3 regions of the Klebsiella sp. CSG-1 genome follow, and region 2 is predicted to be linked to each of the others. Evidence: predicted binding sites of a transcription regulator. Region 2 holds the regulator's gene; each other region holds the start of a gene.
What was found. Region 2 encodes PurR, which represses purine synthesis genes. Its sites were predicted from a motif close to CANGCAAACGTTTGCNTG; they were not measured.
Positions count from the first base shown of each region.

Region 1 (4,199 bases), on a different contig from region 2:
CTATCGCCCTGTTTACCGACAGTGAAGGGAACCGCGTCGGCCTGCACCAGCCGGCTTAATCTTCAGAGCTTATGTGAAAAGAAAATGACCCGACGCGCCGACCGTTTATTTCAAATCGTGCAGATTCTGCGAGGCAGGCGGCTGACAACGGCCGCCCTGCTGGCGGAGCGGCTCGGCGTATCGGAGCGGACCATCTACCGTGATATTCGCGATTTATCGCTTTCGGGCGTTCCGGTTGAGGGCGAGGCGGGCAGCGGATACCGGCTGATGTCGGGGTTTGATCTGCCGCCGCTGATGCTGACAAATCGTGAGTCGGAGGCGCTGATGGTGGCTATCCGTTTGCTGAAAACCTGGGGCGGCGATTCGCTGTCGCGGGAGCTGGAGTCGGCGCAGGAAAAAGTGCTGGCGATTCTGCCGGAGGAGAGCCGTCGCAAGGCGGAGCAGACGCGGATTTTTGCCCCGGATTTCGGCAATCAGCACTATTCCCGACGCGATTTCGATGTCATGCATCAGGCCATATCCACGCAGCGGGTGCTGGCGCTGCACTACCGTGACGAAGCGGGGAAGTTGACGCAGCGGGAAGTGATGCCGCTGGGGCTGTTTTTCTGGGGGGAGCGCTGGATGCTGGTTGCCTGGTGCGAGCTGCGCGATGATTACCGCTGCTTCCGCCTTGACCGCTGTCTGGATATCACCCCGACGGAGCGGCGCTTTCATGAGTGTGCCGATCGCTCATTGAGCGATTTTTTACGCAAGGTGAAATGTTAAGCGAAATGTCTCCCGTCTGGCTGGCGCTAAACCGGCTTCCGGGAGAAGAAACGGACCCGACGGCATAGCCGCCGGGTCGGGGATCAGGCTGGATTAGAAGTTGTAGCCGACAACAAAGTAACCACCCCAGCCGGTAGAGCGTACGTTGAAGTCGCCATCGCCGAAGTTCAGCTTCGCATCATCGGCCCACTGACCGCCGTTATGCCAGTAACGAGCCACAACGGAGTAGTGCCAGTGCGCGTAGTTCAGCGCCAGGATGTGGCTGGAGGCGATGGAGTTGCTGGTGCGCGCGTGCTTGCCGTTCATGTCATAGAAGTTGTCATCGCCCAGATCGGAACCCCAGTCAAAGTTGGTGAAGCCGATGTAGCTCAGCGAGCCGCCCCACAGGTCGGTCAGCGGGACAAAGTATTTCACTTTGAAACGGTAGCCATCCCATTCGTTTTCGTTGGATGCGCCATAGTTCTGCCACTGATATTTCGCATACACGTTCAGAGACAGGCTCATCGGCAGACCGGTATCGATATCGGTACCCAGACCCATATACCAGGTGCTCTGCTCCTGAGAATCGTTACGACCCATATCGTAGATATAGTTGTTGGCGAAATACCACTCTTTGAACGGGCCGAAGCTGAGATCGGTGTTGGTCAGCTTATCGATAGAGAAACGCGGTTCGATTTCCATAAACAGCGGAGAACCGTTGTTCCAGATACCTTTTGCCGTGCTGTTGCCGCCAAAGAATACCGGTGCATCGATATAGCCATAGAAATCAAACCAGTCTTTTTTAGCAAACGCTTCGTATTCCAGATAGGTATCGTTACGGATTTGCGGTCCAAAACGGGTGTGGTAGCTCCCCACCACGTTTACACTCTGGTGCCACCAATCAGACAGGTACTGCGGTTTATCGTTTTCTGCCGCGCCAGCAGTGAACGATGTGGACAGCGCCAGTACGGCGCCTGCTGCCAGTAATGTTTTTTTCATAATGATGCCACTGTTTAAATTAAGCCAAAAGGCGTTAAGAACGTTGCCGAAGCGTTGCTAAATATTTCGTATTTCTGTGGGGGTCTATTATAGAAATCATTGCTCACAAAAATACGTGTTGTTTCACATAACGTAAACATACGTAATCGATTGCGTTCACGATTCTATGCATTTCCTGACAGAATGCCACTGAAATTCATCCATACAGTCAATTTTTACTGAACTGTTTAGAAAAATTGTAAATGGATTTTTGGCTGGGGGGCCGGGTGTCGGCGACACCCGGTGAAGGCGATTATTGCGCGGTTGCGGGCTGAATATCGTGAATGCGCAGGAAGCCGAGCTGCTCCGGCGTGATGCCGTTCAGACGTAGCGGAATATCAACGTCACTCGGCGCCAGGATGCTGGCGGGGGCGCTAATCAGCCGATCGTGTACGTTAACTTCTTGATAATTCTGCGTGGTGCCGGTGATTTGCCCCCAGGCAACGGTGGCGCTAAACGCCGGCAGCGGGTCGTTTGACTCCCCCTGGATACGCAGCGTCAGGCGGGTACCGTCGGCGTCGGCGGCGATGTCACGCAGCGACATACGCAATGTGCCGATTTGGCTTTCGAGGCGCGCCGGGGTATTGGCGCCGGGCAAAAGATAAACGCCGCTGCTGGATTTCGCATTCAGCGCGTTTTGCTGAGTAATTTTCACCGTCTGCTGATTAAGCTGAGTCATCTCTTTGCTCAACGTGCTTACGCTTTCATGCATTTGACGGACTTCACTTTGCTGCGCGCAGGCGCTGAGTGTGAACAGAGTGGTCAGCATTGCCAGCTTCAAATAACGTCTTGTCATGGTCATGGATTCCGTTTTCAGGGGATACTTCATGGTAGAACGTCTCCGTCCACGAGCCATAGATCCTTTGTCTCAAAAGCTCTTTCTTTGTTGTCGGGGCACTTCGCGGTAAACTACCTGTCAGTTTAACTTCCTGTCAGGACGCGCTATGCATTGCCCTTTCTGTTTCGCCGTAGATACCAAAGTGATCGACTCTCGTCTGGTGGGTGAGGGCTCTTCTGTGCGTCGTCGTCGGCAGTGCCTGGTTTGTAACGAACGTTTCACCACGTTCGAGGTGGCAGAGCTGGTGATGCCGCGTGTGGTCAAGAGCAACGATGTGCGGGAACCCTTCAATGAAGATAAGCTGCGCAGCGGAATGCTGAAAGCGCTGGAAAAACGGCCGGTCAGCGCTGATGATGTGGAAATGGCGCTCAATCATATCAAAACCCATTTACGCGGCACCGGCGAGCGCGAAGTCCCGAGCAAAATGATCGGCAACCTGGTGATGGAGCAGCTGAAAAAGCTCGATAAAGTTGCCTATATCCGCTTTGCTTCCGTCTATCGCAGTTTTGAAGATATCAAAGAGTTCGGCGAAGAGATCGCCCGCTTACAGGACTAAGCCATGCATGACGAAATGTACATGGCGCGAGCGCTTAAGCTGGCGCAGCGCGGGCGCTTTACGACCCATCCCAATCCGAATGTCGGCTGTGTGATCGTCAAGGACGGTGAGATTGTCGGCGAAGGTTTTCACTATCGCGCCGGCGAGCCGCATGCGGAAGTGCATGCGCTGCGCATGGCCGGCGAAAAAGCCCGGGGCGCTACTGCCTATGTGACGCTGGAACCCTGCAGTCATCACGGCCGAACGCCGCCGTGCTGCGACGCGCTGATTGCCGCGGGCGTTTCCCGCGTCGTGGCCGCCATGCAGGACCCCAACCCGCAGGTGGCGGGGCGCGGCCTGTATCGCCTGCAGCAGGAAGGGATTGACGTCAGCCACGGCCTGATGATGGGCGAAGCCGAAGCGCTGAACAAAGGCTTTCTTAAGCGGATGCGCACCGGTTTCCCTTACATACAGCTAAAAATGGGCGCTTCTCTGGATGGTCGCACCGCGATGGCCAGCGGCGAAAGCCAGTGGATTACCTCGCCGCAGGCGCGACGCGACGTGCAGCGTCTGCGTGCGCAAAGCCATGCGATCCTGACCAGCAGCGCGACCGTCCTGGCAGACGATCCGGCATTAACCGTTCGCTGGGAAGAGCTCAATGCCGATATTCGCGCCCGCTACCCGCAGGAAAACCTGCGCCAGCCGCTGCGTATTGTGATCGATAGCCATAATCGCGTTACCCCTGAGCACCGCATCGTGCAGCAGGCGGGAGAGACGCTGTTTGCCCGCACTCAGGCCGATGACCGCAGCTGGCCGGAAAGCGTGCGAACGCTGATGGTGCCGGAACATAACGGCCATCTCGATCTGGTGTTACTGATGATGCAGCTTGGCAAACAGCAGGTTAACAGCATTTGGGTGGAAGCGGGGCCGACGCTCGCCGGCGCATTATTGCAGGCCGGGCTGGTGGACGAGCTTATCGTCTATATTGCGCCTAAACTGTTAGGCAGCGACGCACGCGGGCTGTGCGTGCTACCGGGGCTTGAG
Region 1 covers NZ_JBWNLD010000001.1:770,182-774,380, reverse strand. Annotated here, with positions in the region: gene AC007G_RS03785 (VOC family protein) at 1-59, shown strand, start outside; gene AC007G_RS03780 (helix-turn-helix transcriptional regulator) at 85-765, shown strand; gene AC007G_RS03775 (nucleoside-specific channel-forming protein Tsx) at 859-1,743, opposite strand; gene AC007G_RS03770 (SadB/YajI family lipoprotein) at 2,036-2,578, opposite strand; gene nrdR (transcriptional regulator NrdR) at 2,727-3,176, shown strand; gene ribD (bifunctional diaminohydroxyphosphoribosylaminopyrimidine deaminase/5-amino-6-(5-phosphoribosylamino)uracil reductase RibD) at 3,180-4,199, shown strand, end outside.
Region 1: the regulator PurR is predicted to act here: its motif matches at 1,883-1,900, upstream of AC007G_RS03775 (nucleoside-specific channel-forming protein Tsx).

Region 2 (4,199 bases):
ATCCAGGTGGCAGCCACGCTGACGGCGAAAATCACCAGCAGCCAGGGCAGCAGCTGTTGGCCTTGCCATTTCTGCAGCGCCGCGCGGCATCCATAGCCACCGATTAAAAAGGCGATTGTCTGCGGAACATAGCTAAGACCGATAGCGGTCGGGCTGTAGCCCATCTCATGGAGAATAAACGGCGACCCGGTTAACCAGGCAAAAAAGCTGGCGGAGCAGGCGGCGTAAATCAGCACGTTGCCGCTGTATTCGCGCGAGCGCAGCAGCGTCAGAAAGGTCAGCTTCTCGCGGACGTCACCCTGCGGCCTGACGACCGGCTTCAGGCGCAGGGCGGGCACCATCAGCAGCAGGGCGATGGCAAAAAGGGTGGCAAAAATGGCCTGCCATTCCAGATGGGCAAGCAGCCAGCTGCCGAGCAACGGCGCCAGAGCCGGCGATAAACCCACCAGCGGCATAATGGTGGCGAAAATACGGTTAGTGCGCTGAGCTGGATAATAATCGGTGACCATCGCCTGCCAGGTCACCGCCGCCGCGCAGACGCCGATCGCCTGGATAAAGCGCAGCACCAGCATCAGAGTGGCGTCACGCACCCACAGCATTCCCAGACAGCTGATAGCGAAGATCGCCAGCCCGGTTAGCAGAATCGGTTTACGTCCGTAGCGGTCCGAGAGCGGGCCCCAGAACAGCTGCCCGATGGCGAAGCCGGCGAGGAACAGGCTCAGACTGGCGCTGACCGACGCTGCAGAAGTATTGAGATCTTGCTGGATGGCCGAAAAGGCCGGCAGATACATGTCGGTAGCGAGGAAACCCAGCACGCTGAGTCCCGCCAGCCACACTAAAAATCCTTTCCCGGGTTGTTGCATAACATTCTCTTATAGATGCAGGTATGATGCCGCAGAGTGTAGGGAGTGCATTCTGGCTTGTGAAACGCTAATATTTGCTACATGCGTTCAAAATTTTTGCAGGCAGAATATGTGGTCCGAATACTCACTCGAAGTTGTTGATGCTGTCGCCCGCAACGGCAGCTTTAGCGCCGCGGCGCAGGAGCTGCACCGCGTACCTTCGGCGGTCAGTTATACCGTACGTCAGCTGGAGGAGTGGCTGGCGGTACCGCTTTTTGAACGCCGCCATCGCGATGTCGAATTGACCACCGCCGGGCTCTGGTTTTTACAGGAAGGACGATCTGTTATCAAAAAAATGCAGATCACCCGCCAGCAGTGTCAGCAGATAGCCAACGGCTGGCGTGGTCAGCTGTCGATAGCCGTGGATGACATTGTTAAACCGGCCCGTATGCGCCAGATGATTGTTGATTTTTATCGTCACTTTCCCGATGTCGAGCTGATTGTTTTTCAGGAGGTTTTCAACGGTGTCTGGGACGCGCTGGCCGACGGACGCGTGGAACTGGCTATCGGGGCAACCCGTTCGATTCCGGTGGGGGGACGCTACGCCTTTCGCGATATGGGGATGTTGAGCTGGCATTGCGTGGTGGCGAGCCATCATCCTCTGGCGCAGATGAGCGGGCCGCTCAGCGATGATGTGTTGCGCAACTGGCCGTCGCTGGTCAGGGAGGACACCTCCCGCTCGCTACCAAAACGCACGACCTGGCTACTGGACAATCAGAAAAGGGTGGTGGTGCCGGACTGGGAATCCTCGGCCACCTGCCTCTCGGCGGGATTGTGCGTAGGGATGGTGCCGAGCCATTTTGCTCGCCCGTGGATTGACCGCGGTGAATGGACCGCGCTGGCGCTGGAAAACCCGTTCCCGGACGCCGCGTGCTGCCTGACCTGGCAGCAGAGCGACACGTCACCGGCGCTGTCGTGGCTACTGGATTATCTGGGGGACAGTGAAACGTTAAACCGGGAGTGGCTGCGGGCGCCGGAGTAACCGGCGCCGCACGGGCGATTAGCGACGGTAGTCGACGAACGGGCCGTCTACGACGGAGCGGCGCTCTACCAGCCGCGGGTGAACCTCGATCGACTGTGACTCTTCGCGCTTGTTGACGATACGATCCATCAGCATATTGAAGGCCGCTTCCCCCAGCGAATCTTTCGGCTGGTGGATGGTGGTCAGCGCCGGGCTGAAATAGCGGGCGTTACGCACGTTATCATACCCGATCAGCGAAATGTCCTGCGGCACGCGTAGCCCCATCTCATCCGCAGCGCAGATTGCGCCCATCGCCATGATGTCGCCGCCGCAGAAGACCGCCGTCGGGCGATGCTGCTGGCTGAGGATCTGCTGCATTGCGCGGTAGCCGGATTCAGGCTCGAAGTCTCCCTGCACAATCCAGCTTTCCGGAACGGCGATCTGCGCTTCTTCCATGGCTTTCATAAAGCCCGCCAGGCGCCCGGCGCCGGTGTTACGCTCCAGCGGACCCGGGATCACGCCGATTTCACGATGGCCGCGTTCCACCAGATAGCGACCGGCCATATAACCGCCCTCAAAGGCGTTATCGATGACCGAATCGGTAAAGTCGGCTTTGGATTCACCCCAGTCCATTACCACCATCGGAATATGGCGGTACTCTTCCAGCATGCTGAGCACCGATTCCGGATATTCAGAACACATAACCAGCAGGCCGTCGACGCGCTTTTGCGCCATCATCGACAGATAGGCCTGCTGCTTTTCGAGATCGTTCCACGCATTGCCCAGAATCAGGGTATAGCCTTTCTGGAAACAGCTCTTTTCTACGGCTTCAATAATCTCAGCGAAATAGGCCGCTTCGCTGCTGGTGGCCAGCAGGCCAATCGATTTGGTGTGATTAACCTTCAGGCTGCGAGCAACGGCACTGGGGGAATAGTGCAGCTCTTTGATCGCCGCCCACACGGCGTTGCGGGTTTCTTCCGCCACGAAACGGGTTTTGTTAATTACATGTGACACTGTTGTAGTGGAAACGTTTGCGCGCTTCGCTACATCTTTAATTGTTGCCATTACTTCTCACTCCAGACCTTGACCTGATCGTCTGATTATCGATACGTAAACGTTTGCCTATACACACCCTGAATACAATTTTCAACATTGCATCACGTCGGGAAAACGACACAGAACGACAGGAAGGGGTCAATGGCCGATACGCTTTCAAATTAGCGTGGGATTTTGTCCGATCTTGCGGCAAAGGGGAAGAGCAAAAATGTGCATCACCCTAAAACATGGAAGATTTTTGCGCTATATTGTGCAAAAATGAGCAAGCTCACTTTTCATGTGGGGATAACTGGGGGAAAAATTGATGGATACAGATTTAAAGTTTTCGCTGACGACAACGATTATTGTCCTGGGTCTGATCGTGGCCGCCGGCCTGACCGCGGTGCTGCACTGATTTATCCGGGGGAGAGGGCTCTTTCCCCCGATGTCCCGCCATTATTATCAATTTCGCAAAAATCTTTTGCCATTTCGTTTACTTTTGTTTTTTTGTGATTGATGTCATGCTTTTGACTTCTGATGAGATACCGTCGCCGATGACGGTCTGCTGGAGTCATTGAATGAAAATCAACTTTCCCTTGTTAGCGCTGGCGATAGGCGCGTTTGGTATTGGCACCACGGAGTTTTCCCCGATGGGGCTGCTGCCGGTGATTGCCAAAGGTGTCGACGTGTCAATTCCGGCGGCGGGAATGCTGATCAGCGCGTATGCGATCGGCGTGATGGTCGGTGCGCCGCTGATGACTTTGCTGCTCTCTCATCGCGCGCGCAGAAATGCGCTGATTTTTCTGATGGCTATCTTTACGCTGGGGAACATTCTCTCCTCAATGGCGCCGGATTACACCACGCTGCTGATTTCGCGCATTATCACCAGTCTTAACCACGGCGCTTTCTTTGGCCTCGGGTCGGTGGTGGCGGCGAGCGTGGTGCCGAAACACAAACAGGCCAGCGCGGTGGCGACCATGTTCATGGGCTTGACTATCGCTAATATTGGCGGCGTTCCGGCGGCGACATGGCTTGGCGAGACCATCGGCTGGCGGATGTCGTTCCTCGCGACGGCAGGTCTGGGGCTGGTGGCGATGGTCAGCCTGTGGTTTTCGTTGCCCAAAGGCAGCGCTGGCGAGCGTCCGAACGTAAAACAGGAGCTCTCGGTGCTGGTTCGTCCGCAGGTGCTCTCCGCATTGCTGACCACCGTGCTGGGGGCCGGCGCGATGTTTACCCTCTATACCTATATTTCACCGGTGCTGCACACCATTACGCACGCCTCACCGCTGTTCGTCACCGCC
Region 2 covers NZ_JBWNLD010000009.1:24,458-28,656, reverse strand. Annotated here, with positions in the region: gene punC (purine nucleoside transporter PunC) at 1-863, opposite strand, end outside; gene punR (DNA-binding transcriptional activator PunR) at 973-1,884, shown strand; gene purR (HTH-type transcriptional repressor PurR) at 1,903-2,928, opposite strand; gene cydH (cytochrome bd-I oxidase subunit CydH) at 3,224-3,313, shown strand; gene AC007G_RS20290 (MFS transporter) at 3,477-4,199, shown strand, end outside.

Region 3 (4,199 bases), on a different contig from region 2:
ACATCCAGCTGAAACTGTCGGGCGCTGTGCGCAACGTTGCTGAGAAACGTCGAGTTTGCCGGGCCGAGGTTAATCACCCCGGTACGTTCGAAGACGGCCTCGCCGCTGAGGGTAGCAAGCTCATCCCACAGCGTCTGCGCACGCAGCACCAGCGGGACATATCTCTCTCCTTCACCGTAGGCGTGACGGATAAGGCGCGTATTGCCGTGATGGCTGCCTTCCTGATGCGGAGGCGTGTGCGCGTCGGTCATCAGCACGTTGAGTCCAGCCCGGCGGGCATAATAGCCGGCAGCGGCGCCAGTGGAGCCGCTGCCGATAATGATGAGGTCGTATTGCATGGTCTGTTCCGGTTTTTTGCTTTATTAGCAGGGTAATTAACAACCTGCATATATACAAGCCCGAAAATAAAGCAGGCACCCGCAGGTGCCTGTTGAGTTAGCATATATCGATCGCGGCATAATCATTAATGCCTGCGGTACTCGTTTGCCTGGTATTCACCTGATTCTATCTTCGCAATACCTGCTTCCAGGATAGAAATAAATTGACGTGCGACTTCCGTCGTTAGCCATAGCGTCTGGCCAATTTCAGCTTCGTTACTGCTTTCTTGAGTGGGGTTTTGGTAGTGCAGGCGCAACATCATTGCATCGTAGCTATCAACGGTGCTGATGTCCCATCCGACGAGGGGATGGGTCTGGATGACTTCATTATTCTTTTCCATCATAACCCCTTATTCATATGTTAAAAGACAACAATTCTCGAGGTTTAATGCATATTTTTTGAAGCAAGTTAATTATATCAGGTGTTAAGAATAAACTCGAGAAATTAAATTAAACAGGGCGAACTTTCATCTGTTTGGTGCTTTTTTGCACAAACTTAGTGCCGCGCATCGTTATTTTTAAAGGAAATAATGAGGAGAAAGAAGAAAAGTCTGAGACTGACACGGGGATAAAAAAGCCGGGGCGACCCGGCAAAAAAAAGCACAATGAGGGAGCAAATTAAATTTGCTGTACCCGACGCGATGTTCCGGCGGTTTTTGCTTCAGACTGGCCTGCTCTGTTTGTTCAGAGTCAGCGCCACTCTGCTGCGGTATGCCGCCAGAGAGGCGTCAGGATACGTCATGGTCAAACCAGTCATCAGCGCTTTCCCAGGTTTCTTGCAGGATTTCGCTTATCCGGTCTTTATCTTCTTTCAGGCCGCCAATGACGGACAAATTGTTACTGGCGGCAAAGCGTACGGTTACCTGGCTTGGATAAGCCGGGAACTGCTGTTCAATGCGTCGGGAGAGTTCGTTATTTAGCGCTTCTAAGGCGCCGTTCGGTAAGGCTGTGGATTTGGCGATAGACACTTCGATGCGCATAATTGCCCCCTGTGTAATATACTGTTTATTTATACAGTATCTGATTTACCTTTACAACAAGGGGCAGTGCTTTTATTTCTTCATCGTCCAGCGCAGGGTTTCACCGGCAAGGAAAGGCACCAGGGTATCGTCCGGTAGGGCGATGCTGTCAACGACGGTGCTCTCTTCGCGCACCAGCTCAACAAAGGTGTCATTCACCGGCAGGCCGTAGAAGCGCGGGCCGTTGAGTGAACAAAACGCTTCGAGGTGCTGCAGGGCATTCATCTCTTCAAATACAGTCGCATAGCTGCTCAGCGCGGTCGGCGCGTTAAAGCAACCGGCGCATCCGCAGCTGGCCTCTTTACGATGGCGGGCGTGCGGAGCGGAGTCGGTTCCCAGAAACGCGCGGCTAAAGCCGCTGGCAACCAGCTCACGCAGCGCCTGCTGGTGGATATTACGCTTCAGAATCGGCAAACAGTAAAGATGGGGGCGCACGCCGCCAACCAGCATGTGATTACGGTTAAACATCAGGTGCTGAGGAGTAATGGTCGCGGCCAGCAGTTCGTTACCGTCGCGTACGTATTCGGCGGCATCCTTCGTGGTGATATGTTCGAATACCACTTTCAGGCCAGGTAAACGCTGACGCAACGGCTCCATTACCGTTTCGATAAAGCGCGCTTCGCGATCGAAGATGTCAATCTCGGCGTGGGTGACTTCACCGTGAACCAGCAGCGGCATGCCCAGTTTTTCCATGCACTCCAGCACCGGCATGATGGCATCGATGCTGGTGACGCCGTGGCTGGAGTTAGTGGTGGCATTGGCCGGGTAGAGTTTTGCCGCCGTGAATACGCCAGCGTGGAATCCACGCTCCAGCTCTGCCGGGTCGAGCGTATCGGTCAGGTAGCAGGTCATCAACGGCGTAAAATCGTGCCCGGCGGGAACGGCGTCGAGGATACGCTGGCGATAAGCTATCGCCGCTTCAACGGTGGTGACAGGCGGCACCAGATTCGGCATCACGATCGCCCGGCCATAAAACTCACTGGTGTAAGGCACGACGGTCTTCAGCATATCGTCATCGCGCAGATGGATATGCCAGTCGTCAGGGCGGCGGATTTTCAATACCTGGGATTGTGCTGTCATGGAAAGCTCCGGCTAATAGGGTCAGTCATCAGGGCTGTTTTTGCCGGGCACTAAGGATAAGCGTAAACGTTTTCCTTTGCATCAATTTCCGTAAAAAAACGGGCGCCGCAGCGCCCGTCGTATTAATTGGTGAACGGGATGATAATTTCGCCCGGTTTCACCTCGATGCCTTTCGCGTATTTTTTCGCCAGCGCTTCGCCGGTGCTGGCGTCTTCGCGCAGGACGTAGGCCGGCTGCTGGTTAAAATAGCTACGCAGAGACTGATTCAGGTAGGGAATCAGGGTCTGCACGACGGATTGCAGCTTCTCAGGTGACACTTTCGCCTCTACGACCTCCATCTCCTGCAGGAAGATCGCGCCTTTCTCTTTATTAAAGACCGGCAGCGCCTTGAGCTTCAGATCGATGGTGGCTTTCTGGTTGCCGAATAACGAGTTCAGATCCAGGTTGGCAATGCCGCTCAGCGTCACTTTATTCGGCTCTTCACGGCCAATCGCGCTGGTCAGATCGTGTAACTCAATATGTGCATCCGCCACGCCCGGCAGGCCGATATCTTTGGCGAAATGGTTACGTTTCTGCAGCGCCTGGTTAATTTCCTGCTCGCTAACTGAATACTGCGTAAGCTGGTTACAGCCGCTCAGAAGGCCGCTGACAATGAGCGCGGCCACGATAAACATCTTTTTCATTAGATTCCTTAACGGTCATGCCAGGACTTATCCTGACATAAAGCAGTATGGCCTGCCAGCATTCGACGCACTAGCGGAAAATGCTGAAAACAGGCCTTACGTTAAACCTCTGGTCAGGTACGTGGCTCCAGCATGCCGGATGTCGACCGCTTCTGGCTGAACTGCCACCACAGGGCAAGGAAGGTAAACAGGCCGATAATACCCAGCATCAGCCACGGTAGTTCGGGCTGATTCAGCGCTTTACCCGCATCGAACAACCATCCGCCGCCGGCATAGCCAAACGCGCCGCCAAAGGCCAGCCCCAGCCGGCTGAAGCCCATATAGCTACCGCGCGCCCGGGCATCGGCTAAAGAGGCTCCCAGCGTTTCCCGCGCCGGTTCCGCAACGATCGACCCAATATAGAAGATACAAATCAGGGTAAACAGCTGCTGTAAATTGCTGGTCAAGCCGATGGGCAGCATGGCGATGGTCATCACCAGTAACCCGGCCATCAGCCGATGCTCGAGGCGAAAGCGCTGTTCGCTCCAGCGGGCAATGGGGTAGAGCAGGGTTAACGATATAGCGGCTTCAATGGCATACATCCATTTTACCGCGGTCGGTGAACCGGCGATGTCGTTAACCATAATGGGCAGCATGAGCATCACCTGGACAGCCAGCATGTAGTAGCCGGTGAGCGTCAGAACGTAGGTGACAAAGCGCTTATCGCGCAGCACCCGACCCAGACCTTCCCGAACCGGCGTTTTCACGGTGGAAAGCTTCCACGCCGGGAGATACCAGGCGTTGAACGCGGCGCAGGCGACAAACAACGCCGCGCCCACGCTACAGACAAGACGGAAGTCATATTGCAGCAACCAGCTGCCGAGCAGGGCGCCGATCACCGCCCCGGCGCTGTCCTGCATCATCAGAATCGAAAAGAACCGCCCACGCTGATGCGGGCGCACCAGCTTGACCACCAGCGCGGCGCGCGGCGGATCGAACAGGGTGCCGCCGAGCCCGGAGAGAATGCAGGAGAGCCACAGCACCCACGGTTCATGGGCCAC
Region 3 covers NZ_JBWNLD010000010.1:69,684-73,882, reverse strand. Annotated here, with positions in the region: gene solA (N-methyl-L-tryptophan oxidase) at 1-338, opposite strand, end outside; gene bssS (biofilm formation regulator BssS) at 464-718, opposite strand; gene dinI (DNA damage-inducible protein I) at 1,106-1,357, opposite strand; gene pyrC (dihydroorotase) at 1,430-2,476, opposite strand; gene AC007G_RS21720 (lipoprotein) at 2,599-3,159, opposite strand; gene mdtH (multidrug efflux MFS transporter MdtH) at 3,273-4,199, opposite strand, start outside.
Region 3: the regulator PurR is predicted to act here: its motif matches at 2,536-2,553, upstream of pyrC (dihydroorotase).